3 regions of the Sphingosinicella xenopeptidilytica genome follow, and region 2 is predicted to be linked to each of the others. Evidence: predicted binding sites of a transcription regulator. Region 2 holds the regulator's gene; each other region holds the start of a gene.

Region 1 (10,386 bases), on a different contig from region 2:
CCGATGCTGGCCCCGTTCCGCACGTCAACGTCGGACGCGGCGAGGGAGCCGTTGACCGCAAGGCGGCCGGCGCCGACCGTTGTCGTACCGCTGAAGGTGCTGGTTCCTGTCAGGTTCAGCGTGCCCGCACCCGATTTGGTGAGAGCGCCGTTCCCTGAAATAACGCCTGCGAACGTACCGTTCGTCGCTTGGTCGAAGACGAGCGCGGCGTTGTTCACGATGCCGCCTTGCAGGCTCGCGGTGCTGCCGACGAGCGTCCCGCCCGTGATGGTGGTGCCGCCGGCATAGCTGTTCGCGCCGGTCAGCGTGAGCGTTCCGGTGCCATCCTTGGTAAGGCTGCCCGAGCCGGAGATGTCGTCGGCAAACGTGCCGTTCGTCGCCTGATCGAAGACAAGCGCGGCGTTGTTCACGATGTCGCCCTGCAGGCTTGTCGTGGTGCCGACGAGCGTGCCCTCGCTGACCGTGGTGCCGCCCGAATAGGTATTGGCGCCCGTGAGAACGAGCGTCCCCGCGCCATCCTTGGTGAGCCCGCCCGAACCGGAGATGACACCCGTGAAGGCGGCGTTGTTGCCGTCGGTGTCGATCGTGCCGTCATTGTCGGTGATGCTGAGATTTGCGCTGTAGCTTCCCGGCGCATCCACGAGCAGCGTGCCGCCATCGAGCACGGGATTGACGTCGCCGTTGACGAGGTCGGTCGTCGTGCTGGTGCCGGTGATGTTCTGGCTGATCGCGGAACTGATGTCGGTGCCGAAGATGTAGGAATAATCGAAGGTGATCGTGCCGCCGGTCAAAAGGTCGCCGAGGTCGAACCCGAGACCGATGGTATTGTCGCCGTCGCCGACGTCCGTACCGCTGAGATAGGACGCGGTATCCGTCGTCCACCAGGTAACGGCCGAATTGTGCGTGTAACTGCTGTTGGTGTAGAGGCCGATCACGTACTTCGAAACCAGCGCCTCGGCATAGACGAGGTCGTTCGCGGAAACCGATCCGGTCCCACGGAAGTTGTTGGTGGCGCTCGAATCTCCCGGCGCTGCGACCGCATCGGGATCGAGCTGGCGCGAGAAGGTGATGTCCGTGAGGTCGCTGAGAGCAGTGATCGTGGTACGGATCTTCAGCTGCTGTTCGTCCTCGTCGAAATAATAGTCGTTGGTGATCGTGAACAGGCCGCCGGCCGTTCCCGTCCATACCGCGCGCTGCTCATAGGTCGCACCGTTGAAGGCGACGCCGCTGTAGTCGGTGAGCGTACCGCCGGTGATGTCGAATATGCCGTCGTTGTTGTTGATGAGCGTGAAGGCCGAACCGCCCGTGCCGCTGACGACGAAGCCTTCAAAGGGCGAACCCGGCGTCAGATAATCGTAGGCGGGATTGAACGTGCCCGTGCCCGTGCCGTCATAAAGAATGCCCGGCGAGGTGTTTCCCGAATAGCCGAGTGTGCCGTTGTCGTTGATGCCGATCTGGATGTAGTCGCCGGTCAGCACCAGCGACGCGGCGAGTGCGGGCGAAGCGGCCAGTAGGGCGAGCGCAGCACCCGAATACAGGGTGGCCTTGCGCGACAGGGCAGCAGATTTCATGACTCTCATTGTTATTCTGATCCTCTCATCAGACGGACGAAAATGTCACCCTGCAGCGGTTAAGTCGCGATGATTAAAAAGAGATTTACTATAATCCATTTCGGATACGATCCCGCCGATCCGCGCTGACGCACGTGGCCTTGACTCTCTCGGTGACGGGAAGCGATACTAGAACAAATAGAGAACAATATGTCCGATTCGCCGACCTCTCTCGCCGATCTGCGCGGCATCGTTGCCGAGATGGAAGGTCGGGGCGCGCACGGCCGGGGTGCGGGCATCGTTACAGGACATGCGGGCCTCGATGCGGCTGGCGTGGTGCGCGGTCGGCTGCATGAAGTGTTCGGAGATGGTGGCAGTGGCGCGGCCGCTGGGTTCGCGGCGCTGATGGCGTTTTCGGCGGCGGCAGCGGCACCGGTCGTCTGGCTGCGGACGGATGCGGCCGCGCGCCGGGCGCCGCTTTACGGGCCGGGGCTCGCGGAGCTCGGCATCGATCCGGCTGCGTGCATCGTCGCGCAGGCGCCGGATGAGGCGGCGCTGCTGTCGGCAGCGGTGGATGCACTGCGCGTCGTCGCCCTCGGCGCTGTGATCGCGGAAAGCGTGGGCCGTACGCGCCTGTTCGGGCTCACCGGCACGCGCAGGCTCACGCTCGCGGCCGAAGCGTCGGGTGTGCCGCTGTTTCTGCTGCGGCTCGATGCCGAGCCCGCGCCGAGCGCGGCGGAAACCCGCTGGCGCATTGAGGCGGCACCGTCTCGGGCACTGGCGGCGGATGCGCCGGGTCATCCGGTGTTCGCTGTGGAATTGCTGCGCCGCCGCGCCGGTCCCGCCGGCTCCGGCTGGCGCGTGGAGTGGGATCGTGACGCACGTGTCTTTCGTGAAGCGCCGCTATCTGGCGCTGTGGTTCCCGTGGCTCCCCGCGGAGCGGCTGGCGCGCGCCGGGCGCACAGGGTCGCCTGAACGCCCGCTCGTCATCGCCGAGCCGGTGAAGGGCGCGCTGCGCCTCGCCGCCACGGATCGTCATGCCGAAGCGCTCGGGCTCCTCCCCGGCCTGCCGCTCGCCGATGCGCGTGCGCGCGTGTCGGCGCTTCTGGTTGCGGACCACGATCCGGAAGCCGACCGGCGCCTGCTCGAACGGCTCGCGGACATCTGCATCCGCTACACACCGATGGTGGCGCCGGATCTGCCGGACACGCTCATCCTCGATATCGCTGGCGCCGCGCATCTCTTCGGTGGGGAGGACGGCCTGGTGCGCGCTGCGCGCCTGCGGCTCAGGCGTCACGGCTTTACCGTGCGCACCGCCTTCGCGGACACGCCCGATGCGGCGCGGGCGCTCGCGCAGTTCGGGGCGGCGTCCGTCGCGGCGCTTCCGGTTGCGGCGCTGCGTCTGGGGGAGGAGCGCGAGACGGCGCTACGTCGCGCCGGGCTCCATACCGTGGGGGATATCGCCTGCCGTCCGCTCGCTGGGCTCGCCACGCGTTTCGGGGCGCAGGCGGCGACGGCGGTGCGCCGCATGGTCGGCGATGCGGAAAGCCCTTTCGTGCCGCGCCGCGTGCTGCCGCCGGTCGAGGTCGAGCGCCGCTTCGCGGAGCCGGTCGCACGCACCGATTATGTGCTCGGCGTGCTTGCCGATCTGCTCGCTGAGGCGTGCCGGATGCTGGAGGCGCGCGGGGAGGGCGGGCGCCGTTTCGAGGCGGTGTTCTTCCGCGCCGACGGCAAGGAACAGACGGTCTCCGTCCAGACCAGCACCCCCGTCCGCCATCCCACGCCGGTCGTCACGCTGTTCACGCACAGCCTCGCGCGCCTCGAAGACCCGCTCGACCCCGGCTTCGGTTTCGATGCCGTATGCCTCGCCGTGCCGGTCACGGAGGCGCTTTCTCCCGGCCAGCCCGATCTCGACCGTGCGCCGCCGCCCGGCCCTGCGCTTGATGCGCTCGTCGATCGCCTCGCCGCGCGGCTGGGGCCGGAGCGTTTGCTGCGCTTTCATCCGCGGGAGAGCCACATCCCGGAACGTGCCGCCCGGCTCCGCTCCGGCAGCCCTTCCGGAGATTGGCCAGTTCCGTCTTCGGGCGAGCCCCCCTTGCGTCCGCTCGCACTCATTCACCCGCCCCGTCCGCTTTCGAATGTCGTCGCGGATGTGCCCGATGGGCCGCCCCGGCGCTTTCGGCTTGGCGGCGCGGTCCTCACCATCGTGCGCGCCGAAGGGCCGGAGCGCATTGCAGCCGAATGGTGGCGCAGGCCCGGCCTCACGCGCGATTACTACCGTGTCGAAGACGAAAGCGGCCGCCGCCTGTGGATCTTCCGTCACGGCCTCTATGGCCGCGAAGAGACGAACCCGCGCTGGTATCTGCACGGCCTGTTCGCATGAGCGCAGCTTTTGCCGAGCTGGTCGCCGCGACCAACTACTCCTTCCTGCGCGGCGCCTCGCACCCGGCGGAGATGGTGGCGGCGGCGATATCGCTCGGACATGCCGGCATCGGCATCGCGGATCGCAACAGCGTCGCCGGGGTGGTGCGCGCGTGGGCGTCACTGAAAGATGCCGGTGCGGAAACGCCGTTCAGGCTCGCGGTCGGCGCGCGCCTCGTCTTCGCGGACGGCACACCCGACATCGTTGCCTATCCCGAAACCCGCCATGGCTGGGGGCGCCTCACGCGCCTGCTGACGCTCGGCAACCGCCGCGCTGAGAAGGGCGATTGCATCCTCACCCTGCGCGATCTCCTCGATCATCGCGAGGATCTGCTCTTCATCGTGATGGCGGACGACACGCACGAGCTCGCACTCCGCCAGATCGAAACCGCGTCGCCCGGCAATGTCTGGCTCGGCGCCGCGATGCCGCGCGCAGGAAGCGACCGCCGCCATCTCGCCCGATTGATGGCGCTCGCAGCGCGCACCGGCGTGCCGCTCCTCGCCACCAACGATGCGCTCTACGCCACCCCCGCCGCGCGTCCGCTGCACGACATCCTCACCTGCATCCGCGAGAAAACGACCATCCACGCCGCCGGTCGCCGCCTCGCTGCCAATGCCGAGCGCCATCTGAAGCCGCCCGCCGAAATGGCGCGCCTGTTCCGCGATTGCCCGGAGGCGGTCGCGGAAAGCGTGCGGCTTCTGGAGCGCATCCGGTTTTCGCTCGAAGAACTGAAATACGAATACCCGCACGAACCCGTCCCCGAAGGCTGGACCCCGCAGGACTGGCTCGAGCATCTGGTGATGACGGCCGCGCACGCGAAGCATCCGGATGGGATCTCGCCCAAGATGCAGGCGATCCTTGATGAGGAATTCGGTCTCATCCGCAAACGCAATTACGCCTATTACTTCCTCACCGTTCACGACATCGTGAACTTCGCGCGCTCGCAGAAGCCGCCGATCCTCTGTCAGGGCCGCGGCTCTGCGGCGAATTCGCTCGTCTGTTTTCTGCTCGGCGTCACTGCAGTCGATCCGGTGAAGGAAAACCTGCTCTTCTCGCGCTTCCTTTCGGAGGAACGCGGCGAACCGCCCGACATCGACGTCGATTTCGAGCACGAACGGCGCGAAGAGGTGATGCAGTACGTTTACAAACGTTACGGTCACCACCGGGCTGCAATCACCGCTACCGTCATCCACTACCGTGCGCGCAGTGCGCTGCGTGAGGTCGGCAAGGCGCTCGGCATCAGCGAGGATGTGACGGCGCGGCTCTCGTCCAGCGTCTGGGGCAGCTACGGCAGCATGGAAGACCGCCGCTACGAAGAGGCAGGGTTCGATGGCGACAACCCGGAGATCGCGCGGCTCCGCGATCTCGTCGGCCAGCTCCTCGAATTCCCGCGCCATCTCTCGCAGCATGTCGGCGGCTACGTGCTCACCGAAGGCCGCCTCGACGAGATGGTGCCGATCCACAACGCCGCGATGGAGGACCGCACCTTCATCGAATGGGACAAGGACGATATCGATGCGCTCGGCCTGATGAAGGTCGATGTTCTCGCGCTCGGGATGCTCACCTGCATCCGCAAGAGTTTCGATCTGATGCGCGTACACGGTCTCGGCGACTGGAAGCTCGATACGATTCCGGGTGAAGATTCCGCCACCTACGACATGCTCTGCAAGGGCGACAGCATCGGTGTGTTCCAGGTGGAAAGCCGCGCGCAGATCAACATGCTGCCGCGTCTCAGGCCCCGAAAATTCTACGATCTGGTCATCCAGGTCGCGATCGTCCGCCCCGGTCCGATCGAGGGCGACATGGTGCATCCCTATCTGCGGCGGCGAAACGGCGAGGAGAGGATCGACCTGCCTTCGCCCGCGCCGCCACACGATCCCGATGAGCTGAAAGACGTGCTCGAAAAGACCTTCGGCGTGCCGCTGTTTCAGGAGCAGGCGATGAAGCTCGCCATCGTCGCCGCCGATTTCACGTCCGACGAGGCGAACGGTCTGCGCCGCGCGATGGCGACATTCCGCAACGTCGGCACCATCCATCATTTCCGCGAAAAGATGATCGGCGGCATGACGTCACGCGGCTACACGCAGGACTTCGCCGAACGCTGTTTCAAGCAGATCGAGGGTTTCGGCAGCTATGGTTTTCCCGAAAGCCATGCCCAATCCTTCGCGAAGCTCGTCTACGTCTCGGCGTGGATCAAATGCCATCACCCGGCGGTGTTCACCTGCGCGCTCCTCAATTCACAGCCGATGGGGTTCTACGCGCCCGCCCAGCTCGTCCGCGATGCGCGCGAACACGGCGTCGCGGTCCGCGCTGCCGATATCAACGCGAGTGATTGGGACAGCGGCCTCGAAGCCCGCACGGACGGCAGCCTCGCGCTTCGCCTCGGCCTCCGCCAGATCGACGGTTTCCGCGAGGCTTGGGCGACCGCCATGATGGCGGAGCGCGGGGGCGGCCCCTTCGTGTCGGTGGAAACGCTCGCCCGTCGTGCCGCATTGCCGCAGCGTGCCTTGAAACTGCTCGCCGATGCCGATGCGTTCCGCTCCATCGGCATCGATCGCCGCGCCGCCCTGTGGGAAGCGCGGCGGATGCCGCAGGATGAATTGCCCTTGTTTGCCGCCGCCGGTGCGCGCGAACTCGGTGACGAGCCCGATCCGGCGCTCCCCGCGATGCCGCTCTCCGAGCATGTCGCCACCGATTATCAGGTGACGCGCCTGTCGCTGAAGGCGCACCCGATGCAGTTCCTGCGCGATGTATTCCGCGCCGAGGGCGTCCTCACCTGCGCCGAAACCGCGGCGGCGCGAAACGGCGCGCGCGTGCGCACGGCGGGCGTGGTGCTGATCCGCCAGCGCCCCGGCAAGGGCAACGCGATCTTCATCACGCTGGAGGACGAAACTGGCATCACCAACGCGCTGCTGTGGGCGCGCCTGTTCGAGCCCTATCGCCGCGCCGTCATGTCCGCGCGCGTGATGGTGATCGAAGGTGAAGTGCAGAAAAGCCGCGAGGGCGTCGTCCACCTGATGGCGTCGAAGGTCATCGATCGCAGCGAAGAACTCGCCCGCCTCTCCGAAGCCGCCGCCATGCCCGTGCGGCGCAGCCGGGGGCATCCGCGCAACGTGCGCATCCTCCCCGGCTCGCGGGATTTCCATTAGGGTTGGTGGGCGCTCACATGCGTTCACCGGGCAATGCGCTCGCCTGCTTTACCCATACCGCGAACTGCGCTTCGTCGAGCGTGTCGTTCTCGTGGATGTGGAAATAGCGCGTGTCCTGGCTTTTGGATGTGACCGGCGGAACCGGGCGCAGCGACGTCCCGCGGAAGAACGCGACCTTGATGTATTTGTCGAAGCAATGAAGGTTGAGGAACCAGCTGCCTTCCTCGACGCCGTAGAACGGCGAGTTCCATTTCACCGCCTTGCGGACGCCGGGAACGGTTTTTTCGATGAGCGTGTCGAGGCGGTGTCCGACGTCGCGCTTCCAGCCCGGCATTGCCGCGATATAGGCCTGCACCGGCGCATCCCCATAGCCCTTGGCGATCTGGGGATTGCCGCCCGAGAGCAAAACCGGCGTATCGGCCATCCGCTTCCTTCCTTCCCGGCAAACACGTTGCCGATGGAAAAGCGATCAGTAGCCGAGTTTGGTTCCGGGCGGAACGCGCGTCACGCCGCCGCGCCGAAGCGCTTCGCGTATCGCGCCGCGATGGCGTCCACCGGCATCATCATGAACACGTCCACCGTGTTGAACTGCCGGTCGATGAAGGCGCCGCTGCCCACCATCGCGCCGACGCGCAGGTAGCCCTTGATGAGCGGCGGCAGCGCGCGCCATGCCGCCTTGGGATCGTAGCCGCCGATGGAAACCCGCGCCATGTCGGTGAAGTGCCGCGCGTGCGCGCTCACGCGCCGGTCCTGCGGCGCGAGGTGGTTGTGGTGGAGATAGGCGAGCGCAGTTGCGTGCGCGTCGGGATCGGTGCCGGGGAAGCTCGCGCAGCCGAACATGTGGCCGATGCTCCGCTGCATCAGATAGTCGCCGATGCCGCGCCACAGGAGCTGGATCGTCGCCGTGTCGCGATACTCCGGCGCCACGCACGAGCGGCCGAGTTCCAGAAGCTCGCCGCCATGCCGCGCCGCGTGCGCCTCGAGCGGGGCGAGGTCGTATTCCGAAGCGCTGTAAAAGCCGCCGTGGCGATGCGCGACGCTCTGGCGGAGCAGCCGGTATGTGCCGACGACGCGCGCGCCCTCCGTGCCCGTCTCTTCCACCAGCAGATGATCGCAAAACCGGTCGTAGGGATCGACGTCGAGGTCTATGGCAGCGCCGCTCGGCACCGCACCCAAATCGCGGAAGAAGACCTGATAGCGCAGCGCCTGCGCGGCGCGCACGTCGGCGTCGCTGTCTGCAAGCCGGATGCTGAGGCGTGTGTCGCGGGCCGTGTTTTCAATGAGACGCATGGCGTATCCCCCGGATGTGTGACCATGGCGGATTTGGCACGCGCGTGTTTCGGCCGCGCGTCGCTCCGGTGACGGAAATGCGTCAGCGAAGGTGGGCGCGGAGGGCCGTAAAAGCGCGCAGGTGCAGGGGATCGCTCGCGATATTCGAGGGAAGCGGCGTCGAGGCGAGCCGGATGATCGCGAGGTCGTTTTCCGGCTCGATGTGCAGCCGCTGGCCGTAGACGCCCATCGCCATCAGCGCTGCCGGCGGCGCGTGGTTCACCCACCAGAAGCCGCGATAACTGTGATCGGGCCGCATGTTCGCCGCACCCGCCGCGAACAGCGCGCGGTCGCCGCCCGCGATCAGCGCCTTTTCCACCGGCCCGCCCGCCATCAGGAAGCGCGCCAGCCGCGCGAGATCGCGCGCGGTGGCGTTGAGGCCCGATCCGGCGATCTCGTGGCCGCCCGTGTCGAGCAGGAAATGCGCCGCGTCGCCGCATCCGGCCGGGCGCCACACATGTTCGGAAACGAGGCTCGCGAGTGAACGCCCGGTCGCGCGGCGCAGCACCCATGCGGCGGCATCGGCGATCGGCGTGCGATAGCGGAAGGCGCCGCCGGGCGCAGCCTCACGGCGGTCGAGCGTCGCCAGTACGGGCAGTGTCCCGCCCGGTGCCACCTCCGGCGTCCAGTAGCTTGCCGAATAGCGGTGTACGTCGGAATTGAGGTTGGCGTAGTCCTCGTCGAAGGCGATGCCGTCGGTCATGTCGAGAAGCTGGCGCAGCGTCGTGCCCGCAAACGCGCTTTTGCCGAGCTCCGGCACCGCCGCCTCGGTTGGGAGGTCCGCCGCGATCGTGCCGTCCGCTATCAGCCGTTCCGCGACCAGCCCCACGATCGACTTGGTGACCGAGAACAGGTGATGCGGCGTCGCCGCCGTCATGCCGTTCCGGTAGGTTTCATAGACCACCGCGCCCCGGTGCAGCACGATCATCGCATCCGTGTAGGTGGAGGCGACATAGGTTTCCCAGTCGATCGTCTCGCCATCTTCGCCTGCGAAGCACAGCCCCGAAAGGTCGGCGGGGCGCGCGGCAAGCGGCGCGGGCGTATCCGCGCCCGCGAGCGGCACGGAGGGCACGAGCATCCGCGTGTGCTGGAACGCCCAGCGATTGAACGGCCACGTCCGCCAGTTCGCACCGGTCACGCGCCGGTCCTCGGGCACGGCTTCTCCGATGCCGAGCCCGGCCTCGCGCCAGTCGATCGGGGAGGGCACGCTCATCGCGTCAGGCGGCGTCGGCTCCGAGCCGCCGCATCGATGCCAGCGCCTCCGTGCGGTTCCCGGCGCTGCCTTCGACGTTGCCGATCAGCGTCTCGCGGATCGGCCCGATGCCGACGAAGCGCAGGATATTGCTGCGCAGGCTCTTGAGGCTATGGGCGCGGTACACCCAGCGGTAGAACAGCGCGGGCATCCCCATGGTGACGACGATGCGCGCGGACTTGCCCTTCAGGAGCCCGGCATTGGGCCTGCGCGGTCCGGTCGGGAATGCGAAGCCGGGCCGGAACACCTGTTCGAGGAACGCCTTCAGCAGCGCGGGCACGTCGCCGAGCCACAACGGGAACAGGATCACCACATGCTCGGCGCGCACGATCATCGCCTGCGCGTCGCGAATGGCGGCAGAGGCCTCGCCCTCCTCCCAGTCTGTCTGGCTGCTGAGCACGGGAACGTCGATCGCCGACAGCGCCAGCCGCTCGACGGCATGGCCCGCGCCAGCAGCGCTTTCCGCATAGGCATCCGCGAGCGCATGACAGAAGCGCGCCGGATCGGAGTCCGGGTGCGCGTCGATCACGAGAATGCGCGTCATCCGCGCCTCAGCACTCGACGACGTTGACGGCAAGCCCGCCAAGGCTGGTTTCCTTGTACTGCGAGCGCATGTCCTCGCCCGTCTGCCGCATCGTCTCGATCACCGCGTCGAGGCTCACCACATGCTGCCCGTCGCCGTGG
Region 2 (10,386 bases):
CGAACGTGGCGGCTACCGCGACATCGTCTGCCTGAACGCCGCGGGCGCTCTGATCGTCGCGGGCAAGGCGGAGGATTGGGCCGCTGGTGCGGCGATGGCGGCGGCGGCGCTCGACGACGGGCGCGCACGGGCGCTGCTCGAACGCTGGAAGGCCTTTCGATGAGCGACGTGCTGGCGGAAATCTGCGACCACAAGCGCGGTGTCATCGCGGCGCGGAAAAGTGCGCGGCCGATCGGGGAGATCGAGGCGGCGGCGCGCATCGCGGATGCCCCGCGCGGCTTCAAGGCGGCGCTCGATACGGCGAAACAGGAGGGCCGCTTCGGCCTGATCGCCGAGATCAAGAAAGCATCGCCGAGCAAGGGCCTGATCCGCGCGGACTTCGACCCGCCGGCGCTGGCGCGCGCCTACCGCGCGGGCGGGGCTTCGTGCCTCTCGGTGCTCACCGAGGAGCACTGGTTCCAGGGCAGTGATGACAAGCTGATCGCGGCGCGCGGCGCCGTGCCGTTGCCGGTGCTGCGCAAGGACTTCATGGTCGATCCCTATCAGGTCGTGGAAGCGCGGGCGATCGGGGCGGATGCGATCCTCATCATCGTGGCGGCGATCGATATCGGGCTGGCGCAGGAACTGGAGGCCACGGCGTTCGGCTGGGGGATGGATGTTCTTGTCGAGGTGCATGATGCGGATGAGCAGAACACGGCGCTCGCGCACCTGAAATCCCGGCTTCTGGGCGTGAACAATCGCAATCTCAAGACATTGCATGTCGATATTGAGACATCGGCCGCGCTCGCAGGCGGTGTGCCGGCGGACTATACGCTTGTCGGCGAAAGCGGGCTGCGGACGCGTGCGGACCTCAACCGGCTGGCGGGCTTCGGGATCAACAGCTTCCTTGTCGGGGAATCGCTGATGGCGCAGGATGACGTCACCGCTGCGACGAAGCGGCTGCTGGAGGGCTGATTCATGGCGCTCACTCACCTCGACGAGGCCGGCAAGGCCCGCATGGTCGATATCTCGGGCAAGGCGGTGACGGCGCGCACAGCGATCGCCGAAGGCCGCATCACCATGTCCGCCGAGGCGCTCACGGCCGTCCGCGACGCCAGCGCGGCGAAGGGCGACGTGCTCGCCGTGGCGCGCATCGCGGGCATAACGGCCGCGAAAAAGACCGCCGACCTCATTCCGCTCTGCCACCCGCTGCCGCTCACCAGCGTCGCTGTGGATTTTGGGCTGGAGGACGACGGTGTGCGCGTGGAGGCGACAGCCTCGACGACGTGGGGCACGGGCGTTGAAATGGAAGCGATGACAGCGGCTTCCGTTGCGCTGCTGACGATCTACGACATGGTGAAAGCCGTGGACAAGGCGATGGTCATCTCGGGCGTGCGCCTGCTGAAGAAGACCGGCGGCAAGTCTGGCGACTGGATCGCCCCCAGCGGATGCTGAGCTACGAGGAAGCGCTAGCGCGGCTGCTCGCGGCCTGCGGGCCGGTTCCTCCCGTAGACCTTCCGCTCGCCGAGGCTGCGAGCCTGACGCTTGCCGGAGACCTCGCCGCGCGGTTGACGCAGCCGCCCTTCCCGGCCTCCGCGATGGACGGCTACGCAGTCCGCTGGGCCGATATGCCGGGACCTTGGCGTGTCGTCGGTGAAAGCGCGGCAGGCCGTGGCTTTGCCGGAAAGGTTCGCGCGGGCGAAACAGCCCGGATCTTCACGGGCGCGCCCTTGCCCGAAGGCGCCGACACGGTGATCGTGCAGGAAGAGGTGTGCCGCGAAGGCGATCTGCTGACACTGACGGGCGAAGGCCCGCCACACACGGGCGCGCACGTCCGCAAGGCGGGCAAGGATTTCAGCGCGGGCGAACGGCTGATCGCGGCGGGAACGCGGCTTAGCCCGCAGCATCTCGGTCTTGCCGCCGCATCCGGGCACGGCAGCCTTGCGGTACGGCGCCCGCGCGTCGCGGTCATCGCCACAGGAGACGAGTTGGTGCCGCCCGGCGAGACACCGCAAGCGGACCAGATCGTCAGCTCGAACGGCGTGATGCTTGCGGCGTTGTTTCGCGCCGCGGGCGCGGAAGCCTGCGACCTCGGCATCTTCCCCGACAATCTTGACGCCATCGGCAAGGGGCTGAAGGCCGCAAGCGATGCCGACCTCGTCGTCACCATTGGCGGCGCCTCGGTCGGCGACCACGATCTGGTGCAGGCGGCTCTGCAAGACGCTGGCGCGGCGCTCGATTTCTGGAAAGTCGCGATCAAGCCGGGCAAGCCGCTGATCGCCGGGTCGCTTGGGCGTGCGCGCGTGCTCGGGCTGCCGGGAAACCCGGTCTCCGCCCTCGTCTGCGCCGTGCTGTTCGCGCTGCCGATGCTCGCGCGCATGGCGGGACGCACGAACACCGACCCGACGATTACGGCGCGGCTGCTCGCCCCCCTGCCCGCGAACGGCAACCGCCGCGATCACCTGCGCGCGCGGCTGACGGCGGACGGCGTGCGCGCGTTCGATGCGCAGGATTCCTCCATGCTGGGCGTGCTCGCCGGTGCGAACGCGCTCATCATCCGCCCCGTGGGCGCTCCCGCAACGGCAGCAGGGGCTGATGTTCCCGTGCTCGCGCTTGACAGGATTTTCGTCACCCCCTAAATGTTCTCCATTCGTTCACGAAAAGCGGAACATCTTGTGGAACGAGTCGCGAAACACGGAAGGGCGGACCGGACATGCTGACACGCAAGCAACACGAACTGCTGATGTTCATCAACGATCGGCTGCAGGCCGGCGGTGTCTCACCCTCATTCGAGGAAATGAAGGAAGCGCTCGACCTCAAGTCGAAGTCCGGCGTGCACCGGCTGGTGAACGCGCTCGAGGAGCGGCAGTTCATCCGACGCCTGGCGAACCGCGCACGCGCACTCGAAGTGCTGCGCCTCCCCGAAACCGGCACGACGGCGAAGGCCCCTGCCCGGCAGACGCCGATCATCGCGGCGGCGAACGATGACGTCATCGAGCTTCCGCTGCATGGAAAAATCGCCGCGGGTATGCCGATCGAAGCGCTGCAAAGCGATCGTACGCTTTCCGTGCCCGCCGCGCTCCTCGGCGGTGCGGGCGATCATTTCGCGCTGGAGGTTTCCGGCGACTCCATGATCGAGGCGGGCATCCTCGACGGCGATTATGCGCTCGTCCAGAAATGCGACACGGCACGCGACGGCGAGATCGTCGTGGCGCTGGTCGATGAAGACGAGGCGACGCTCAAGTACCTCCGCCGCGACAAGGGCGAAATCCGCCTCGACCCCGCGAACAGCGCCTACACCGCGCAGCGCTATGCGCCGAACCGCGTACGCGTGCAGGGCAAACTCGTAGGGCTGCTGCGCCGATACAACTGAGGTTTACCGCGCCTCGACCGTGAGGTGCGCGAGTTCGTGCACCGGGTGCAGGCGCTCGCGGGCGGTTTCGGCCGGGATGCCAGTTACGGAAACGATCGCGGCGTGAACACCGGGGCCGACCTGCCAGACGTGAAGATCGCGGATGCGGGCATCCCCCGTTTCCACGCATTCGCGGATTTCCGCGACGAGATGCGGATCGGCGGCATCGAGCAGCACCGCTGAGGTGTCGCGCATCAACGACCATGACCAGCGCGCGATGACGATGGCGCCCACGATGCCCATGGCCGGATCGAGCCAGACCCAGCCGCCGTATCGGCCCGCAAGCAGCGCAGCGATTGCAAGCACCGACGTCAGCGCATCGGCAAGCACGTGCAGATAGGCGGCGCGCAGATTGTTATCGTCGTGGTGATGGCCGTGATGATCATGATGATGGTCATGGTCATGGTCATGGCCATGCCCGTGTCCATGATGGTGGCCACCCGACAGCAGCGCCGCACTGACGAGGTTGACGGCAAGACCGATGACGGCAACGAGTGTCGCATCCCCGAACGCGACCGTGACCGGGCTGGCGAGCCGGAGCGCAGACTCGACTGCGATGCCGAGCGCGATCACCCCCAGCACCAGTGCCGAGGCGAAGCCCGCGAGGTCGCCGACCTTGCCGGTGCCGAACGAATAGCGGGGATTACCGACATTGCGTCGCGCGTACGCATAGGCAACGGCGGCGATGCCGAGCGCGCCTGCGTGCGTCGCCATGTGGAACCCGTCCGCGAGCAGCGCCATCGAACCCGTCGCATAGCCGGCGATGATCTCGCCGACCATCATCAGTGCCGTCAGCAGCACCACCCAGCGCGTTCGCCGCGCGTTCGCGTCATGGCCCGCGCCCAGAAAATCATGGGAATGGCTGCCATCGGCCGCACCGTGAAAACCGTTCAATTCCGCCTCCTGCTCAGCGCATGTGCCGTTTGAGCACTGTGGCGAGTTCGTCCGCCCCCGCCGTGCGTTCGGCATCGCTCAGCCCCGGCGCGGCGACGTGCGCGCGCAGGTGATCCTCAACGAGTTCATCCATGAGCCCAGCCACGGCGCCGCGTACGGCGGCGGCGAGATGCAGCGTTTCGCTGCACGGCGCTTCGCTGGTGATCGCCCGCTCGATTGCAGCGACCTGACCGGCGATGCGGCGGATACGGGCAACAAGGCGATCCTTGCGTTCGGTTTCCTGAAGATGTGCCATACCATAGGGGGGTATCCTATATTGGCACGTGGCGCAACATGCTCCTGCTTTCCGGCGCCAGGCTGTGCCGCGCCCAGGGATGCGCACCGTCCTCCGCGGCGACACTGCGGATACGCGGCCCTTCGAGCCAGATCGACAGCGCGCCGGTTTCTGCGAGCTTTGCGCGGTCGAGCTTCAGCCAGCGCGGCGCACACCAATATGGCAGGCGGCGGTCGCTGACGACGATGTCGGCGGCGGCACAGGCGGGTTCGAATGCGGCGCGATCGATGAGAAGGCCGGAACGCGTGGCGAGCAGCGTCCATGCACGGTCGCCCGCCATGACACGGGCGGTGCAGGCATCGGTCGTGCAGCGCGCGTCCGGCAGTGTTTCGAGATTGCTGCTCGCGGCTTCTCCCGCCGCGTCCGCCCACATCGAGCGCACGTAATCTCCGGCGCGTGTGCGCAGGAGCGCGACCTTTCCATCCCGTATCACGGCGAGGTGCTTGCCCTCCCCGTCGACGATGAGGTCGGGCGGCTGCGCCGTCGCCATGCCCACAGTGCCGATCGCAAGCGGTAACAGCGCGAGCCACCGACGGCGCGTCTGCCAGAGGCAGAACCAGACGCCGCCGAGCATCAACACGGCGAATGCCCAGTCTGGCGCGGCGGGGAGCCGGGAGACGGCGCCGGGCATTGCCCCTGTGATCTCCGCGATGCGGATGAGGAGGTGGAGCGCATGGCCGAGCAGCCAATCTATGGGCGCGGCGAGCCCGACCGCGCCGAGAAACACCGACAGGCCGAGCAGCGGCAGGATCACGAAGCTGGTGTAGGGAATCGCCACGAGGTTCGCGGCGACGCCATAGAGCCCCATTTGATTGAAATGGAAGAAGGCGATGGGCGCGAGCGCGAACTCGGCGGCGATACCGGTGGCAAGGAGCGCGAGAATGCCGTGCCACATGCGTGCTGTGCGGCCCGCCTCCTTTCCCGCATTGAAGCGTCGCGCGAGCGGCGATTCATAAAGCGCGACGATCGCGGTGACGGCGGCAAAGCTGAGCTGGAAGCTTGGGCCGAGCAGGAAATCGGGGCGTACGAGCAGGATGAAGAACGCGCCCGCGGCGACGAGGCGCAGCGAGATCGCTTCCCGCCCCAGCGCGAGCCCGACGAGCACGATGAGCACGGCAATGCACGAGCGCACAGTCGGCACCTCCGCGCCCGCGATCAGCGTGTAACCGATGCCTGCGGCGGCGGCGGCGAGCGCGGCGATCAGCTTGATGTCTGTGCCGAGCGCGAGGCGTTCGCTCTGCGCGAGCAGGCGGCGCGTGCCCCACAGCACGCCGCCCACCACGACAGCGATGTGCAGGCCCGAGATCGAGATGAGGTGCGCGAGGCCGCTGTCGCGCATCGCCTCGGTAACGTCATCGGGTATACCGCCACGATCGCCGGTGACGAGCGCGGCCGCAAGCCCGCCTTCCCTGCCGCCGACGCCGTCCTGCAGGCGCTTCGTGAGCGCGCTGCGGAACGCCTCGAAGCGTCGGATGAAACCGGGACGCGAAGGTGCTGGCGCAACGACCGTGACGTCAGAGAGTGCGTAGCCGACCGCGCCGATGCCATCGAACCACGCGCGGCGCGCGAAATGGTAGCCGCCGGGAATATTCGGCCCCAGCGGCGGCGACAGCGATGCGCGCAGCGCGACCCGCGTGCCGGGTACGACGCCCTCCGGTGCATTACCTCGGATACCGACACGCGCGATGAGGCCCGGCGGCAGGCCGGAGATGTTCGAAAGACGCAGGCGCGTGCGGCTCTCGGCTGGGCGCGGTTCGACGGCGTCGACCGTCGCCTCGATCGTGAGTGCACGCCATGACCGCTCGATCACCGGCGCGCGTACCTGCTCGGCACGCAGCCATGCCGTGCCGACACCCAGCGCAAAAAGCAGGCCGACTGCGGCAAGCGCGATGCGCGGAAGCCCGTTTGCCAGCAGGCCGAACGCGGCAAGCGCGCCGCCGAGCAGCATGGCCGCGACCCATTCACGCGGTGTCGGCAGCGCGAACCATGCCGCGATGCCGAGCCCGAGCGCGACAGGTACGAACAGCACGAGCTGGTGACGCTCCTCCGCAAGCCAGATTTCTGCGGCTTCGTGCAGGCGCGTGCAATGCGCAAGGGGCAGTGCTCCGGCCTCGAGCGGCCCGGTTTGAACGGCTGGCAGCGTTATGTTAGAGCCCCCCGACTTCTTTCAGTTTCGGACAGGATTTCCATGGGCGCAAGCGCCAAAACCCCGGTCGTCACCCGCTTCGCACCGAGCCCGACCGGCTTCCTCCACATCGGCGGCGCACGCACCGCGCTGTTCAACCTGCTGTATGCGAAAGCGACCGGCGGCACCTTCAAGCTGCGCATCGAAGACACCGACAAAGCGCGCTCCACGAAGGAAGCGATCGACGCGATCATCGACGGGCTGTCGTGGCTGAACCTCGATTGGGACGGCGAGATCGTCTACCAGTCCGAACGCGAGGCGCGGCACGCGGAGGTCGCGCGCGGACTGCTGGAGACGGGCGGCGCCTACAAGTGCTTCGCGACGCCCGAAGAGCTGGAGCAGATGCGCGAGACAGCGCGCGCCGAGAAGCGCCCGATGCGGTACGATGGGCGCTGGCGCGACCGCGATCCCGCCGAGGCGCCCGTAGGTGCGCCCTACGTGATCCGCTTGAAAGCGCCGCAGGAGGGTGAGGTCACGCTTCAAGACGCCGTGCAGGGCGCAGTGACGGTGAAGAACGCCGAACTCGACGATTTCGTGCTGCTGCGTTCGGACGGGACGCCGACGTACATGCTCGCCGTGGTGGTCGACGACCACGACATGGGCATCACGCACGTGATCCGCGGCGACGACCATTTGAACAACGCCTTCCGCCAGCTCGCATTGATCCGCGCGCTCGGCTGGGCGGAGCCGAGCTATGCGCACGTGCCGCTGATCCATGGCGCGGACGGCGCTAAACTTTCCAAGCGGCACGGCGCGCTCGGCGTCGACGCTTACCGCGACATGGGTTTCCTCCCCGAGGCGCTGGAAAACTACCTGCTGCGGCTCGGCTGGGGCCACGGCGACCAGGAGTTCTTCACGCGCGAGGAAGCCGCGGCCGTTTTCACACTCGAAGGCATCGGGCGCAATCCGGCACGACTCGACTTCAAGAAGCTCGAGAACGTCAATGGCCACTACCTGCGCATCGCCGACGATGCCCGCCTGGTGGGGCTGATCGAAGGCCGGATCGCGGCCACGCTGGCCCGCGACCTGTCCGTGGAAGAGCAAGACTTGCTGCTCCGCACAATGCCGCATCTGAAGCCAAGAGCGAAAGATTTGAACGAGTTGGCCGCCTCCAGCGCATTTCTGTTTCGGCAGCGCCCAATAACACTCGACGAAAAGGCCGAAGGGTTGCTAGACAGCGCCGGCAGAGGGCGCCTTGCTGCACTGCGGGAGGTTATCGCCAGCGTCGGCGAATGGACGACCGCAGCCATCGAGGACGCCGTGCGGGACTATGCCGTGCGCGAGGATATCGGGCTCGGCAAGCTCGCTCAGCCCCTGCGCGCGGCGTTAACGGGAACCACAACGTCGCCGGGTATATTTGAGGTTCTGGAAGTGATGGGGCGCGAAGAAAGCCTCGGCAGGATAGACGATCAGGTTGGGAAGACGGCCTAGACCGCCAACGAAACGGAAGGGTGAGCGAGCCATGAGCAACACGACTGCGAAGCTGGATCTGGGCGGCAAGGCCAGCGACTACCCGGTGCTTTCGGGCTCGGTCGGGCCGGATGTCGTCGACATTCGCAAGCTCTACGGCAACACCGGCGCCTTCACCTATGATCCCGGCTTTACCTCCACCGCCTCGTGCGAATCGAAGATCACTTACATCGACGGCGACGAAGGTGTGCTGCTGCACCGCGGCTATCCGATCGACCAGCTCGCCGAGAAATCGAGCTTCATGGAGGTCGCTTACCTACTGATGCGCGGCGAGCTGCCGAACCCGAACGAGTACGACGAGTTCGTGCGCACGATCACGCGCCACACGATGATCCACGAACAGCTCGCGATGTTCTATCGCGGCTTCCGGCGCGATGCGCACCCGATGGCGATCATGTGCGGCGTCGTCGGCGCGCTTTCGGCCTTTTACCACGACTCGACCGACATCGACGATCCGGTGCAGCGCCGCATCGCCAGCCACCGCCTGATCGCCAAGATGCCAACGATCGCAGCGATGGCGTACAAATATTCTGTGGGTCAGCCGTTCCTCTACCCGGACAACAGCCTCTCCTACACAGGCAACTTCCTGCGCATGACCTTCGGCGTGCCGGCGGAAGCCTATGAGGTCGATCCGGTGATCGAGAAGGCGATGGACAAGATCTTCATCCTCCATGCCGACCACGAGCAGAACGCCTCGACCTCCACGGTGCGTCTCGCCGGCTCCTCGGGCGCCAATCCGTTCGCTTGCATCGCGGCGGGCATCGCCTGCCTGTGGGGCCCGGCGCACGGCGGCGCCAACGAGGCCGCGCTCGAAATGCTGCGCGAAATTGGCACGCCCGACAAGATTCCGGAATACATCAAGCGCGCCAAGGACAAGGACGACCCCTTCCGCCTGATGGGCTTCGGCCACCGCGTGTACAAGAACTACGATCCGCGCGCGACGGTGATGCAGAAGACCGCGAACGAGGTGCTCGCCAAGCTCGGCGTTACCGATCCGGTGTTCGACGTCGCCCGCGAGCTGGAGCACATCGCGCTCAACGACGAGTATTTCATCGAGAAGAAGCTCTACCCGAACGTGGACTTCTACTCGGGCGTCATCCTCTCGGCGATCGGCTTCCCGACCTCGATGTTCACCGTGCTGTTCGCGCTCGCCCGCACCGTGGGCTGGGTCGCGCAGTGGAATGAGATGATCGAAGACCCCGCGCAGAAGATCGGCCGCCCGCGCCAGCTCTACACGGGCGCCACGCAGCGCGACTACGTGGAGATCACCAACCGCTGAGCGGTGGGTTCCACGACGCAAACGAACGGGCGCCTTCGGGCGCCCGTTTTCGTTTGCGCTCTCACCGCATCGCGGCGCGGGCGTCCAGCATCGGTTGTTGGGAAACGGTGATGCCACCGCTCCACGGCCTGTCGAGATCGAGGATCAGCAGCAGTGCGAGCGTGAGGAGTGCGAACAGGATCGTGGTGACGACGCGGTGGCGCCTCCCGGAGCCGCCGAGGACGTAACCGACAATGCCCGCCGACATGAGCGCATAGAGAATCAGCACTTCGATCACGCGGCCCGGAATCCGTGCCGCGCGTTCCGCTTTCCGGGCACTCGCTGCGTCGAACATCTCATTGGTGGCGGTAATGATCGTGCCCGCGATCGGCGGCGGCGTATCGCGGATCGCGGTACGCATTTCCGCCCAAAGCCGGGTCTGCGCCCTGCCCGTTTCGGCCTCCGTGGCCTCTGCATCTCCGCTCTCGTTCGGCAGCTTCAGGCGCACGTCGGTATAGCGCGCGATCGCCGCCTGAAGGCCCGGCCCAGTTTCATCCCCGGCAAGTCCGGCGCGCAGCCACGCGGTGCCGATCGCATTGGCTTCGGTCACCACCATCACGCGGCGCGTATCGTAGCGATTGAGCGCCAGCGAAAAGGTGAAGGCGATAAGGAGCCCGAGCAACGCGAGCGCCGCCGAGAGCAGGTAGCCCTCGCGGTCCCCTTCCCCGTCGCGCTCGCCGCGAGCACGCTTGCGAAGCGAGACGCCGAGCCATGCGAACGCGGACATGGCGGCGAAGAGAACAAGGCCAAGCAGCCAGAGATTTGCCGAAACGAAGGCCGTATCGATGAGGCCC
Region 3 (10,386 bases), on a different contig from region 2:
TTTTCGAAACGCCCACGATCCAGCCGTGGAAGCTCGAGAACAGGAACACGATCGCGAGCTTCGCGTGGAGCCAGCCGTTGCCGGCGAAGCCGAGATTGAAGGCGAGCGCGAGGCCGAGCACCCAGACCATGATCATGGCGGGGCCGACGATGATCTTGCGGAGCCGCTCGATGCGCGTGATCCACAGCTTATCCTCGGGCGACCCGGGCTCGACCGGGTGCTGATAGACGAGATAGCGCGGCAGCATGAACATGCCCGCCATCCAGAAGATCACGAAAATGATGTGGAAAGCCCGCACCCAGAGGTGCGCGGCCCCGAGCCAGCCGACCCAGCTTTCCATCTACAGCGGCTTCCGGATCGCGGCGAGCGCGGCCTCGACGTGCGCGATCGGTGTTTCCTTGTCGATGCCGTGGCCGAGATTGAAGACATGCGGGCGGGCGGCAAGCGCTTCGCGAATACGCCGTACCGCCGCGGGCAGCGCATCCCCACCCGCGAGCAGCAGCAAGGGATCGAGATTGCCCTGCACCGGCAGGCCTTTTGGCAACGCCTCATCCGCCCACACCAGGTCCACGGTTTCGTCGAGCCCGACGGCATCGACGCCGGTTTCGCGCGCATAGCGTGGCAGATTGCCGCCCGCGCCCTTCGGGAAACCGATGATCGGCACCGCCGTGCGCGCTTTCAGCCGCTCTACGATCGCGCGCGTCGGCGCGATCACCCAGCGATCGAATTCTTGCGGCGCAAGACTGCCGGACCAGCTGTCGAAAATCTGCACCGCATGGACGCCCGCAGCGACCTGACCGGCGAGATAGTCCACGGTGACGTCAACGATCGCGTCGATCAACGCGGAGAAGCGCTCAGGCTCCCTGTAGGCCATCAGTCGCGCCGCCGCCTGATCCCGACTACCCTCTCCCGCCGCCATGTAGGTCGCGACCGTCCACGGGGCGCCTGCGAAGCCCAGGAAGGTGGTTTCATTCGGAAGCGCAGTGGCGACCTTGCGAACCGTCTCGTAAATCGCGTCGAGGTGATGCGGCGCGGCGCTCAGATCCTCCAGCCGCGCACCCGCGAGCTGCGGGGCGAGCTGCGGGCCTTCGCCAGCCGTGAACGTCAGTGTCTGGCCCATCGCGTGCGGCACGATCAATATATCCGAAAAGAGGATCGCGCCGTCGAAGCCGAAGCGCCGGATCGGCTGCAGGGTGATCTCCGCTGCGGCGTCACTGTCGTACACCAATGCAAGGAAACCGCCCTTCTCGGCACGAAGCGCGCGATACTCCGGCAGATAACGCCCCGCCTGACGCATGAACCACACCGGCGGCACAGCCTGCCGTTCACCGTTCAGCACTGCGAGCAAGGACCGGAACCCCATATCTCTTCTCTTATAAATATATAGAAATGGATTTGGATGATTGTTGGGCTGGGGATAACGGGGTTTCCTGTGAAGTCCACAGGCAAGCATGACGCAGCCCGGTGACGCATCGCACGGGTTTGCTTCGCAGGGCACGACTTATCCACCGGATTCACAGGAAGCGTTTTGGATTGTCCACCTGGGGATGATCTGCCGCTACCGACCGGTGGGACGATGAACGACCACGCGCTTGCCGGTTATCCGCTGAGTCCTTAATCGAGTCGTCCGGGGGCTTATCCACAACCGCGCGGCAGGAGGCGACACATGCGGCTGCACTTGCATCTCGTTTCCGATTCGACCGGCGAAACGCTTGAATCTGTTGCAAAAGCTGGTCTCGCGCAGTTCGAGGACGTCGAGACGATCAAGCACTTCTGGCCGCTCGTCCGCTCGAAGGGCCACCTCGACCGCGTGCTGATGGATATCGCGAGCCGCCCCGGCCTCGTGCTGTTCACGCTCGTCAATGCCGATATGCGCAGTCACCTCGAGGCGCGGTGCCGCGCGATGGGGCTGCCGGCCGTCGGCGTGCTCGATCCGGTGATTGAAGGCCTGCAGGCAGTACTGGGCCAGCGCGCCGCCGCGCGGCCGGGCCGCCAGCACCAGATGGACGAGGCGTATTTCCGCCGCGTCGCCGCCATCGACTACACGATGAACCACGACGATGGGCAGGGCGCGGACAATTGGGAAGAGGCCGATATCCTGCTGATCGGCGTCTCGCGCACCTCGAAGACGCCGACCTCGATCTATCTCGCGAACCGCGGCTACAAGACCGCGAACCTGCCGCTGGTGCCGACGAGCCGCCCGCCCGAGCAGCTTTTCCGCCTGTCGAAGCCGATGGTCGTCGGCCTCACCACCAACCCCGACCGGCTCGTGCAGGTGCGCCGCAACCGGCTGCTCAGCCTCGCGCAGGCGCCCGAGACGGCGTACGTGGATATGGACGAAGTGACCAAGGAGGTCGCGGCGGCGCGGCGGCTTTGCGCCGACAACAGCTGGCCGGTGATCGACGTGTCGCGCCGTTCGATCGAGGAATCGGCGGCGGCAATCATCAACCTCTACAATGAACGCGCCGAGGCGCGCGCCAACGGCTCGGCGGCATGACGTCACTCGTTCTCGCGTCGACGAGCGCGTCACGGCAGGCGATGCTGACGGCGGCGGGCGTGCCGTTCGAGGCGCTGGCGCCGATGGTCGACGAGGCCGAGCTCAAGCGCGCGCTTGCCGCCGAGGGCACCGACCCGCGCGGGATAGCGGATGCGCTTGCCGAAGCGAAGGCGGTGAAAATCTCGCGCAAACTGCCGGGCGCGCTGGTGCTCGGCAGTGACTCGGTCGTCGCGCTCGATGACGGCACGATGATCGACAAGGCGCCCGACCGGGAAACCCTCACGGGTCAGCTACGGATGCTTCGAGGCCGAACGCATCGGCTGGTGTCCGCAGCCGTGGTGGCGGAGAACGGAACGCCGGTGTGGCGTTTCGTCGGCGTGGCGAAGCTCACGATGCGCGACTTTTCGGATGCGTTCCTCGATACCTATCTCGATGCCTGCGGCGACGTGCTGCTCGGTTCGGTAGGCGGCTATCATATCGAGGGACGCGGCGCGCAGCTCTTCGCGCGTGTCGACGGCGACCAGTTCACCATTCGCGGCCTGCCGCTCCTCGCCGTGCTCGACTATCTCAGAACCCGCAGTGTGATGCCGATATGACCCTGCCCTATGCCGAGGTGATCGGCGATCCGATCAGCCATTCCAAGTCGCCCACCATCCACAAATTCTGGCTGGACCGGCTCGGCATCGCCGCCGACTATCGCCGTGCGCATGTGAAGCCCGAAGACCTCGCGGCCTATATCGAAAGCCGCCGCGATGACCCGGACTGGCGCGGCTGCAACGTCACGATTCCCCACAAGATCGCGGTAATGGACCATGTCGCCGATCCGGGCGGCGTCCGCGAAAGCATCGGTGCGATGAACACGATTGCGCGTGCCGGGAACGGCACATTGTTCGGCACGAACACCGATGCGGGCGGGTTCTTCGCACCTATTGCGGGCCTCGATCTCGAAGGCCGGCCGGTTGCTGTTGTCGGCGCGGGCGGCGGCGCGCGGGCTGTATTATTCGCCTTGTCGAAAGCGAATGTCGGCCCGGTGACGGTGCTGAACCGCAGCCCGCTGAAAGCGATGGGACTGCTCGCCGCGTTCGGCCTCAAGGGGTCGGCGAAGCCGCTCGATGCCCCGCTTCCCGAAGCGGCGCTGCTGGTGAACGCGAGTGCGCTCGGCATGGCCGGACAGCCGCCGCTCGATCTCGACCTCTCGCCGCTCCCCGACGACGCGGTCGTCTACGACATCGTCTACGCCCCGCTTGAAACCGGACTTCTGAAAGCAGCGGCGGCTCAGGGCCTCGAAACCGTGGACGGACTGGAAATGCTGATCGGCCAGGCCGCGATCGCCTTTTCGCTGTTCTTCGGAGCGCCGCCGCCCGAAGGCTGCGAGGACGAACTGAAGGCCCTGCTCACGCAATGATCATCCTCGGTCTCACCGGTTCGATCGGCATGGGCAAGTCGACCGTCGCGGCGATGCTGCGGCGCGCGGGCGTTCCCGTATTCGATGCGGATGCCGAGGTGCACCGGCTGCAGGGCCCCGGCGGCGCGGCGCTCGCGCCGATCGAGGCGGCGTTCCCGGGCACGACCGGCCCCAAGGGCGTCGACCGCCCGAAACTCGGTGCCGCCGTATTCGGCAACACCGAAGCCCGCCGCCGCCTCGAAAAAATCGTGCATCCCTTGGTGCGTCAGGCGCAGCAGGCGTTTCTGGCCGAGGCGCGGCAAAACCGCGCGGCGCTCGTCGCGCTCGATATTCCCCTCCTTTTCGAAGGCGGCGGTCATGCGCATGTCGACGCGACCATTGTGGTGTCCGCGCCCGCGCACGTGCAGCGCCGCCGCGTGCTCGCGCGGCCGGGCATGAGCCATGAAAAGTTCGCGGCGATCCTCGCCACCCAGATGCGCGACCGGGAAAAGCGCCGCCGCGCCGATTTCGTGATCGACACGGGGCAGAGCCTGCGCGAAACGCGCGCCGAAATCCGTCATCTCGTCTCTTGTCTCCGGCGTCATGGAGTCCGATATTGCAAGTCATGCGTGAGGTCATCTTCGACACCGAGACGACGGGTCTCGACCCGTCGGACGGGCATCGCATCTGCGAGATCGGCTGCGTCGAACTCGTCGGCCGCATCGAAACGGGCCGCACGTTCCACGCGTACATAAACCCGTGCCGCCCGATGCCCGCCGAGGCCGAGGCGGTGCACGGACTTTCCGACAGGTTCCTCGCCGACAAGCCGGCGTTCGCGGCGATTGCTGCCGAATTCGTGGCATTCATCGGCGATGCGCGGCTCATCGCGCATAACGCCGAGTTCGACCGTCGCTTCATCAACTGGGAACTGCGCAACTGCGGCCACGATCAGATACCGATCGAGCGCGTGGGCGATACGCTCGTCATGGCGCGCAAGAAGTTCCCCGGCGCCAAGCATTCGCTCGATGCGCTCTGCACGCGGTTCAGCATCGATCTCACCGCGCGCGACAAGCACGGCGCGCTGCTCGATGCGCAGCTGCTTTCGCGCGTTTATGTCGAACTCATGGGCGGCCGGCAGATCGGCATGTCGCTTGGTCAGGCCGCCGCGCACGAGGAAACGGTTGCGATCCGCGTCGAACGCAGCTACGTGGCGCCCCGCCCGCACGCCGCGACGCCTGAAGAGCTGGCGCGGCACGCTGCCTTCCTCAAGCTGCTGAAAAATCCGCTGTGGGAGCAGTCGGGCACGGGTTGAGTTTTCGTGTTGGGGTTGGATGCGCCGAGAGGGGCATCTGAGAAGAGTTTACCGCCATCGCCCGGCAAACCGGCGGGCGAGGCCAAGAAGAAAGGATGGGCCGAAATGGATATCCGCGTTTCCGGTCAGCAGATCGACGTCGGTGCTTCGCTCACGACGCATATCGAAACCGCGCTGGGCGCGATGGTGCAGAAGTATGGCGTGCGCGCCACCGGCGCGAACGTCACGCTGAAGCCCGGTCCGCACGACGCCGGCTTCGTCTGCGATATCCTGATGCAGCTGACGCAGGGCCTTGTGCTGAAGGCGTCGGATCGGTCGACGCACACGGCGCAGCTCGGCTTCGACGGCGCGGCCGAAAAAATCGACAAGCAGATCCGCCGCTACAAGCGCCGGCTTGAGGATCACCACCGGCTGAACGGCGTGAAGGACATTGCCTTCGACGCCGAATACCGCGTGCTGCGCGCCGCCGACGAGGAGGTGGAAGAGGCCGGCGAGAGCGCCGACAACCCGCTCATCGTCGCCGAGACCCGCGTCGACATTCCCGATGCGAGCGTCTCCGACGCCGTGATGATGCTCGACCTTCGGCACACCGGTGCGCTGATGTTCCGCAACAGCCGGACGGGCGCCTACAACATGGTGTACCGCCGCGAGGATGGGCACATCGGCTGGGTCGAACCGCCCGCCGCCTGAGCGGCGGCGCGTTAACGGCCCTTCCAGACGGTTTGGGGTATAAGCTCAGCCATGTTCGATCTCGTCACACCGCGAACGGTCCACACAGGACTCCGTGCCGGCAGCAAGAAGGCCCTGCTCCAGCAGCTTGCCGCGCTTGCCGCGCCCGTCGTGAGCGTGCCCGAGGCGCGGATCATGGAGGTGCTGCTCGAACGCGAACGACTCGGCTCCACCGGGCTCGGCGGCGGCGTTGCGGTGCCGCACGCGCGGCTTCCCGAACTCAAGACCGTGCAGGGCCTGTTCGCGAAGCTCGATCCGCCGATCGATTTCGATGCGATCGACCGCCAGCCCGTCGATCTCGTCTTCATGCTGCTCGCGCCCGAGGATGCCGGCGCCGATCATCTGAAGGCGCTGGCGCAGATCAGCCGCATGTTCCGGGATCGCCGCCTCGTCGACAAGCTGCGCGGCACAAACAATAGTGATGCTCTTTACGCGCTTTTAAGCGGAGTCGGGCATAGCGAAGCAGCATGAGCATCGAAGTCACCCAGGCTGAAGGCAAAGCGGCGCGTCTCGCGGGCCGCCGTCAGGTCGTGTTCAAGGGCGAAATTCGCCTGATCGACCGGCAGTATGGATGCATCGTGCGCGATATCTCCACGAGCGGCGCGCGCATCGCCTGCAAGCAGATGCTGGCAAAGGGTACCGCGCTTCACCTGTTTCTCCCCAAATACGGCACGTTTCCGTGCCTTGTCGCGTGGGCGGATCAGGGGCTGATGGGTCTCGTCTTCGTTGATGGCGATTCGGGCGGGCTGCAGCGGCTGGGTGATAAGGCGCGGATGCTCGGGTTGCTCGATGCCAAGCCCGATCAGCCCGGACACGCCGCCGCCGCCAGCGCCTGATTGGCGCAGGTGCGAATCAAGACAGACATATGGGTCGGCGCGCTTCGCCGCCGGGTCGAGGCTGCGGGCGGCTTCGCCACCATCATTGCCAAGGGCGAGCCTGATTCGGGCGCCGTTCTGCTCCTCCTGCGCGAATCTTCGGGCACGATAACGGCGCTTTCCCGCGTGAATATGGGAGACGGCAAGGTCTCGTGGCAGCCGATCTTCGAGAATCGCGAAGAGCGCGATCCCACTGCACAAGAAGCGCTCGAAAAGCGCAGGAAATTCGATCCCGATCTGTGGATCGTCGAACTGGATATCGAGAATCCAGGGCGTTTTGTCGACAAAGATTAACAATTTCTTGACTCTCGACTGTTCGAGAGGCAATCCGCACCGCGAAATGATTATGCACCAAGCCTTCTGGGCCGGTGCTGATGTTGAACTCCCGGCGCTGGCGGCCTGATTTTCGGCCCCGTTTGCCCCCTTGGGCAGCCCCGGACAACGAGCGGACCCTTCCATGTCGAAATCCATACGGGGCATCAGCCTCGTCGCGTTCTGCGCGGCGATGATCGCGATGGTATGGCCGAGTGCGGCCCCGGTAGCGGGCGATCATATCGTCAGCAACCTCGAACCCGGCGCGATCGTGCTCAACGTGCCGGCTGCCGCTCAACAGGGCCTTCCGTTCTCGCCGATCCCCATCGAAAACGAACTCGATATCGATCAGACCCCACGCGTTGGCCTCTCCATCTCCGATGAACCCGCACCCGCAATCGATCTTGCCGCGCTCGTCGGCGATGTCGCCGATATGCCCCGCAGCGAACTCGATGACGACATGCGCTGTCTTGCGAGCGCGATCTACTACGAGGCGCGGGGCGAATCGCTCGAAGGCCAGCTTGCCGTCGCGCAGGTCATCTTGAACCGTGCGGAGAATGATCGCTGGCCCGATGATATCTGCGCCGTCGTCTACCAGAGCGGGCAGTTTTCCTTCACCTTCGATGGCAAACCCGATGTTCCCACCGTGAAGGGCGCGGCATGGAAGCGCGCCGAAGCGATCGCGATTATTGCGGTCGGCGAAGGCTGGCAGGACGTGACCGATAAGGCGACGTTCTTCCACGCAACCTACGTGAAGCCGGGCTGGCGCCGCGTGAAGGAACAGACGCGGCGCATCGGCGGACATATCTTCTACCGCTAGGACTGATCGACATTCAGCCCTGACGGTCTGCAAATGGCGGCTTTCTGAGCTTCCGGTGCTCACGCACCTTTAGTGCGCTGCGCTCCGGGTCACAGAAATCCACCATTTTCGCCACGTCATCTTCTGAATGTCGATCAGTCCGAGGCCACTTTCGTTCCCGTCCTGTTCTGCTAGAGTGCGGCGGATGAGTCCCGCTGCACTCTCCGCCGAATCGCCGATGGTGGCGTGCGACGTCGTGCGGGGGGTCACGCGCATGTTCCATCATCTCGGCCTTGCCGCGCTCGCCGAAGTGCCGCTGCGCAACGGCCGCCGTGCTGACGTCTATGCGATCGACGCCAAGGGCGAGATCGTGATCTGCGAGGTGAAGGTGTCGCTCGCCGATCTGCGCGGCGACATGAAGTGGCCCGATTATCTCGATTTCTGCGACCGTTTCTTCTGGGCGGTGCCGCCGCACATTCCGGCGGCGATTCTCGATGAGCCCGCGTTCCGGCCGGAGATCAGCGGCGTGATCGTCGCAGACCGCTTCGATGCGGCGATCCTGCGCATGGCACCGACAAGCCCGCTGCCCGCTGCAAGGCGACGTACCGAAATCCTGCGCTTCGGCCGCCTCGCGGCAAGCCGTTTCCAGCGGGCCGAAGACCCGTTTTTCGGCGAGCTTTCTTAACGCGGCGAGCGTTTCGACAGGATACGCTGCAGCGTCCGCCGGTGCATCTTCAGACGCCGCGCAGTTTCCGAAACGTTGCGGTCGCACAGCTCGTAGACGCGCTGGATATGCTCCCACTTCACGCGGTCGGCGGACATCGGCTCCTCGGGCGGCGCGGGCTTTGCTTCGCCGGGGGCGAGCAGCGCGTTCAGAATCGCGTCCGGGTCGGCGGGCTTGGGCAAATAATCGACCGCACCCGCCTTCACCGCGGCGACGGCGGTGGCGAGGTTGCCATAGCCCGTGAGCATCACGATGCGGATGCCGGGCCGGAGCGCGCGCAGCTCCCCGACAAGATCGAGCCCGTTGCCGTCACCAAGCCGCATGTCGAGCACCGCGTAAGCCGGTTTCAGCTCGGCAGCGATCCCGCGCGCCTCTGCGACGCTGGAGGCGGCCGCGACGGTATAGCCGCGACGCTCGAGCGTCAGGCCAAGCCGCTGGCGAAAGGCGTTGTCATCGTCGACGAGCAGCAGCGTACGATCAGCAGAGGGCGAAGCGCCGGTTTCGGTTTCGGTGGTCATGCCTGTCCTTCCGTTCCTGCCGCGATATAGGCGATCGGCCAGACGATTTCGACTACCGCACCGCCCCCTGCGGCATTTCGGAACGTCAGCGCGCCGCCGGTGCGTTCGATCAGCGTCGTGGCGATGAAGATGCCGAGCCCGGTGCCGCCGCGCGCCGAGCGCGATGGGCCGAGATAGGGCTCGCCGAGATGCGGCAGGAGTTCGGTCGGAAAACCCGCGCCGTCGTCGGTGATCTGCAGCGTCACGTTTTCAGCGTCGGTAATGGCCGCGATCCGCACCTCGCGTACCGCATGGCGAACGGCATTGTCGACGAGGTTGACGAGTCCGTGCAGCAGCTCGGGCGTGCGCGCCACGACTGTGGCGGGGGCATCGACATGCACGCGCTTGCCGCTCGCCTCGAAGGGCTGCGCCACCTCGTGCAGCAGCACGCGCAGCGGCACGTGCGGGAACGGCGCATCCACTTCGGCGCGGCGGGCGAGATCGGTCATGATCTCGCGGCAACGCTTGGCCTCCCGGTCGAGCAGCGCGACGTCCTCTCCGAAATCGGGATCGCCTTCGAGTGTCTCGGCGAGATCGCGCGCGACGAGACTGATCGTGCCGAGCGGTCCGCCGAGTTCATGCGCCGACGCCGCGGCGAGCGCGCCGAGCGCCGACATCTTCGTCTCACGCTCCAGCACCGCCTGCGTGATGACGAGCGCCTGCTGCCAGCGCCGCGCGTCGAGCGAGACGCGGAGCACATAGATGGCGAGGAAGACGACGGTGAAACCGAGCGCGACGAGGCTGGCGAGCACGTAGATCGGCGGCAGCACTGGCGGTGGCCCCGCCCACGGCAGCGGCAGCGACCACTGCCAGAGCACGCCGAGGATCGCCATCGCGATCAGGATCAGCGCGACCGTGGCGCGCGCGCTGAGCAGCGTCGCGGAAATCGTCACTGGTGCGACGAGCAGCACACTGAACGGATTGGCGAGCCCGCCCGTCAGATAGAGAAGAACGCCGAGTTGCAGGAGGTCGAACGCGAGGTGCAGCAGCGCCTCGACACCGACAAGACGTGCGGTCGGCGCGTAGAGCGTCGAAAGCCCGATGTTGAGCAGCGCGGAAGCGAGGATCGCTGCACCCGCCGCCGCAAGCGGCACCTGGAAGCCGAGCAGCAGGTGCACGACGAGGAAGGCGATCGACTGGCCGGCGATCGCCATCCAGCGGATCGTGACGAGCGTGCGGACACGGACACCGGCGGTG

Evidence for each region. Region 2 encodes LexA, which represses DNA repair genes until DNA is damaged. Its sites were predicted from a motif close to GTTCCNCNCTTGTTCT; they were not measured.
Region 1: ACFQ00_RS00980 (ImuA family protein) is a predicted target of LexA. The motif match lies at 1,742-1,757, and genes of this name have one in related genera.
Region 3: ACFQ00_RS01310 (MmcB family DNA repair protein) is a predicted target of LexA. The motif match lies at 8,083-8,098, and genes of this name have one in related genera.

The regions. Positions count from the first base shown of each region.
Region 1 is NZ_JBHTIK010000001.1:177,011-187,396, reverse strand. It holds gene ACFQ00_RS00985 (autotransporter outer membrane beta-barrel domain-containing protein) at 1-1,571, opposite strand, end outside; gene ACFQ00_RS00980 (ImuA family protein) at 1,761-2,525, shown strand; gene ACFQ00_RS00975 (Y-family DNA polymerase) at 2,425-3,933, shown strand; gene ACFQ00_RS00970 (error-prone DNA polymerase) at 3,930-7,121, shown strand; gene ACFQ00_RS00965 (DUF1801 domain-containing protein) at 7,135-7,545, opposite strand; gene ACFQ00_RS00960 (GNAT family N-acetyltransferase) at 7,626-8,411, opposite strand; gene ACFQ00_RS00955 (serine hydrolase domain-containing protein) at 8,494-9,663, opposite strand; gene ACFQ00_RS00950 (NAD(P)H-dependent oxidoreductase) at 9,668-10,246, opposite strand; gene ACFQ00_RS00945 (L-serine ammonia-lyase) at 10,254-10,386, opposite strand, start outside.
Region 2 is NZ_JBHTIK010000015.1:100,946-111,331, reverse strand. It holds gene trpD (anthranilate phosphoribosyltransferase) at 1-163, shown strand, start outside; gene trpC (indole-3-glycerol phosphate synthase TrpC) at 160-954, shown strand; gene moaC (cyclic pyranopterin monophosphate synthase MoaC) at 958-1,434, shown strand; gene ACFQ00_RS17290 (molybdopterin molybdotransferase MoeA) at 1,428-2,618, shown strand; gene lexA (transcriptional repressor LexA) at 2,693-3,352, shown strand; gene dmeF (CDF family Co(II)/Ni(II) efflux transporter DmeF) at 3,356-4,285, opposite strand; gene ACFQ00_RS17275 (metal/formaldehyde-sensitive transcriptional repressor) at 4,299-4,580, opposite strand; gene ACFQ00_RS17270 (ComEC/Rec2 family competence protein) at 4,597-6,648, opposite strand; gene gltX (glutamate--tRNA ligase) at 6,802-8,235, shown strand; gene ACFQ00_RS17260 (citrate synthase) at 8,267-9,553, shown strand; gene ACFQ00_RS17255 (bestrophin-like domain) at 9,615-10,386, opposite strand, start outside.
Region 3 is NZ_JBHTIK010000001.1:246,870-257,255, reverse strand. It holds gene ACFQ00_RS01370 (CopD family protein) at 1-340, opposite strand, end outside; gene hemE (uroporphyrinogen decarboxylase) at 341-1,363, opposite strand; gene ACFQ00_RS01360 (pyruvate, water dikinase regulatory protein) at 1,667-2,497, shown strand; gene ACFQ00_RS01355 (Maf family protein) at 2,494-3,093, shown strand; gene ACFQ00_RS01350 (shikimate dehydrogenase family protein) at 3,090-3,902, shown strand; partial or broken gene coaE (dephospho-CoA kinase) at 3,899-4,477, shown strand; gene dnaQ (DNA polymerase III subunit epsilon) at 4,507-5,193, shown strand; gene hpf (ribosome hibernation-promoting factor, HPF/YfiA family) at 5,299-5,883, shown strand; gene ptsN (PTS IIA-like nitrogen regulatory protein PtsN) at 5,935-6,393, shown strand; gene ACFQ00_RS01325 (PilZ domain-containing protein) at 6,390-6,758, shown strand; gene ACFQ00_RS01320 (DUF1491 family protein) at 6,768-7,091, shown strand; gene ACFQ00_RS01315 (cell wall hydrolase) at 7,255-7,929, shown strand; gene ACFQ00_RS01310 (MmcB family DNA repair protein) at 8,114-8,593, shown strand; gene ACFQ00_RS01305 (ActR/PrrA/RegA family redox response regulator transcription factor) at 8,590-9,150, opposite strand; gene ACFQ00_RS01300 (ActS/PrrB/RegB family redox-sensitive histidine kinase) at 9,147-10,386, opposite strand, start outside.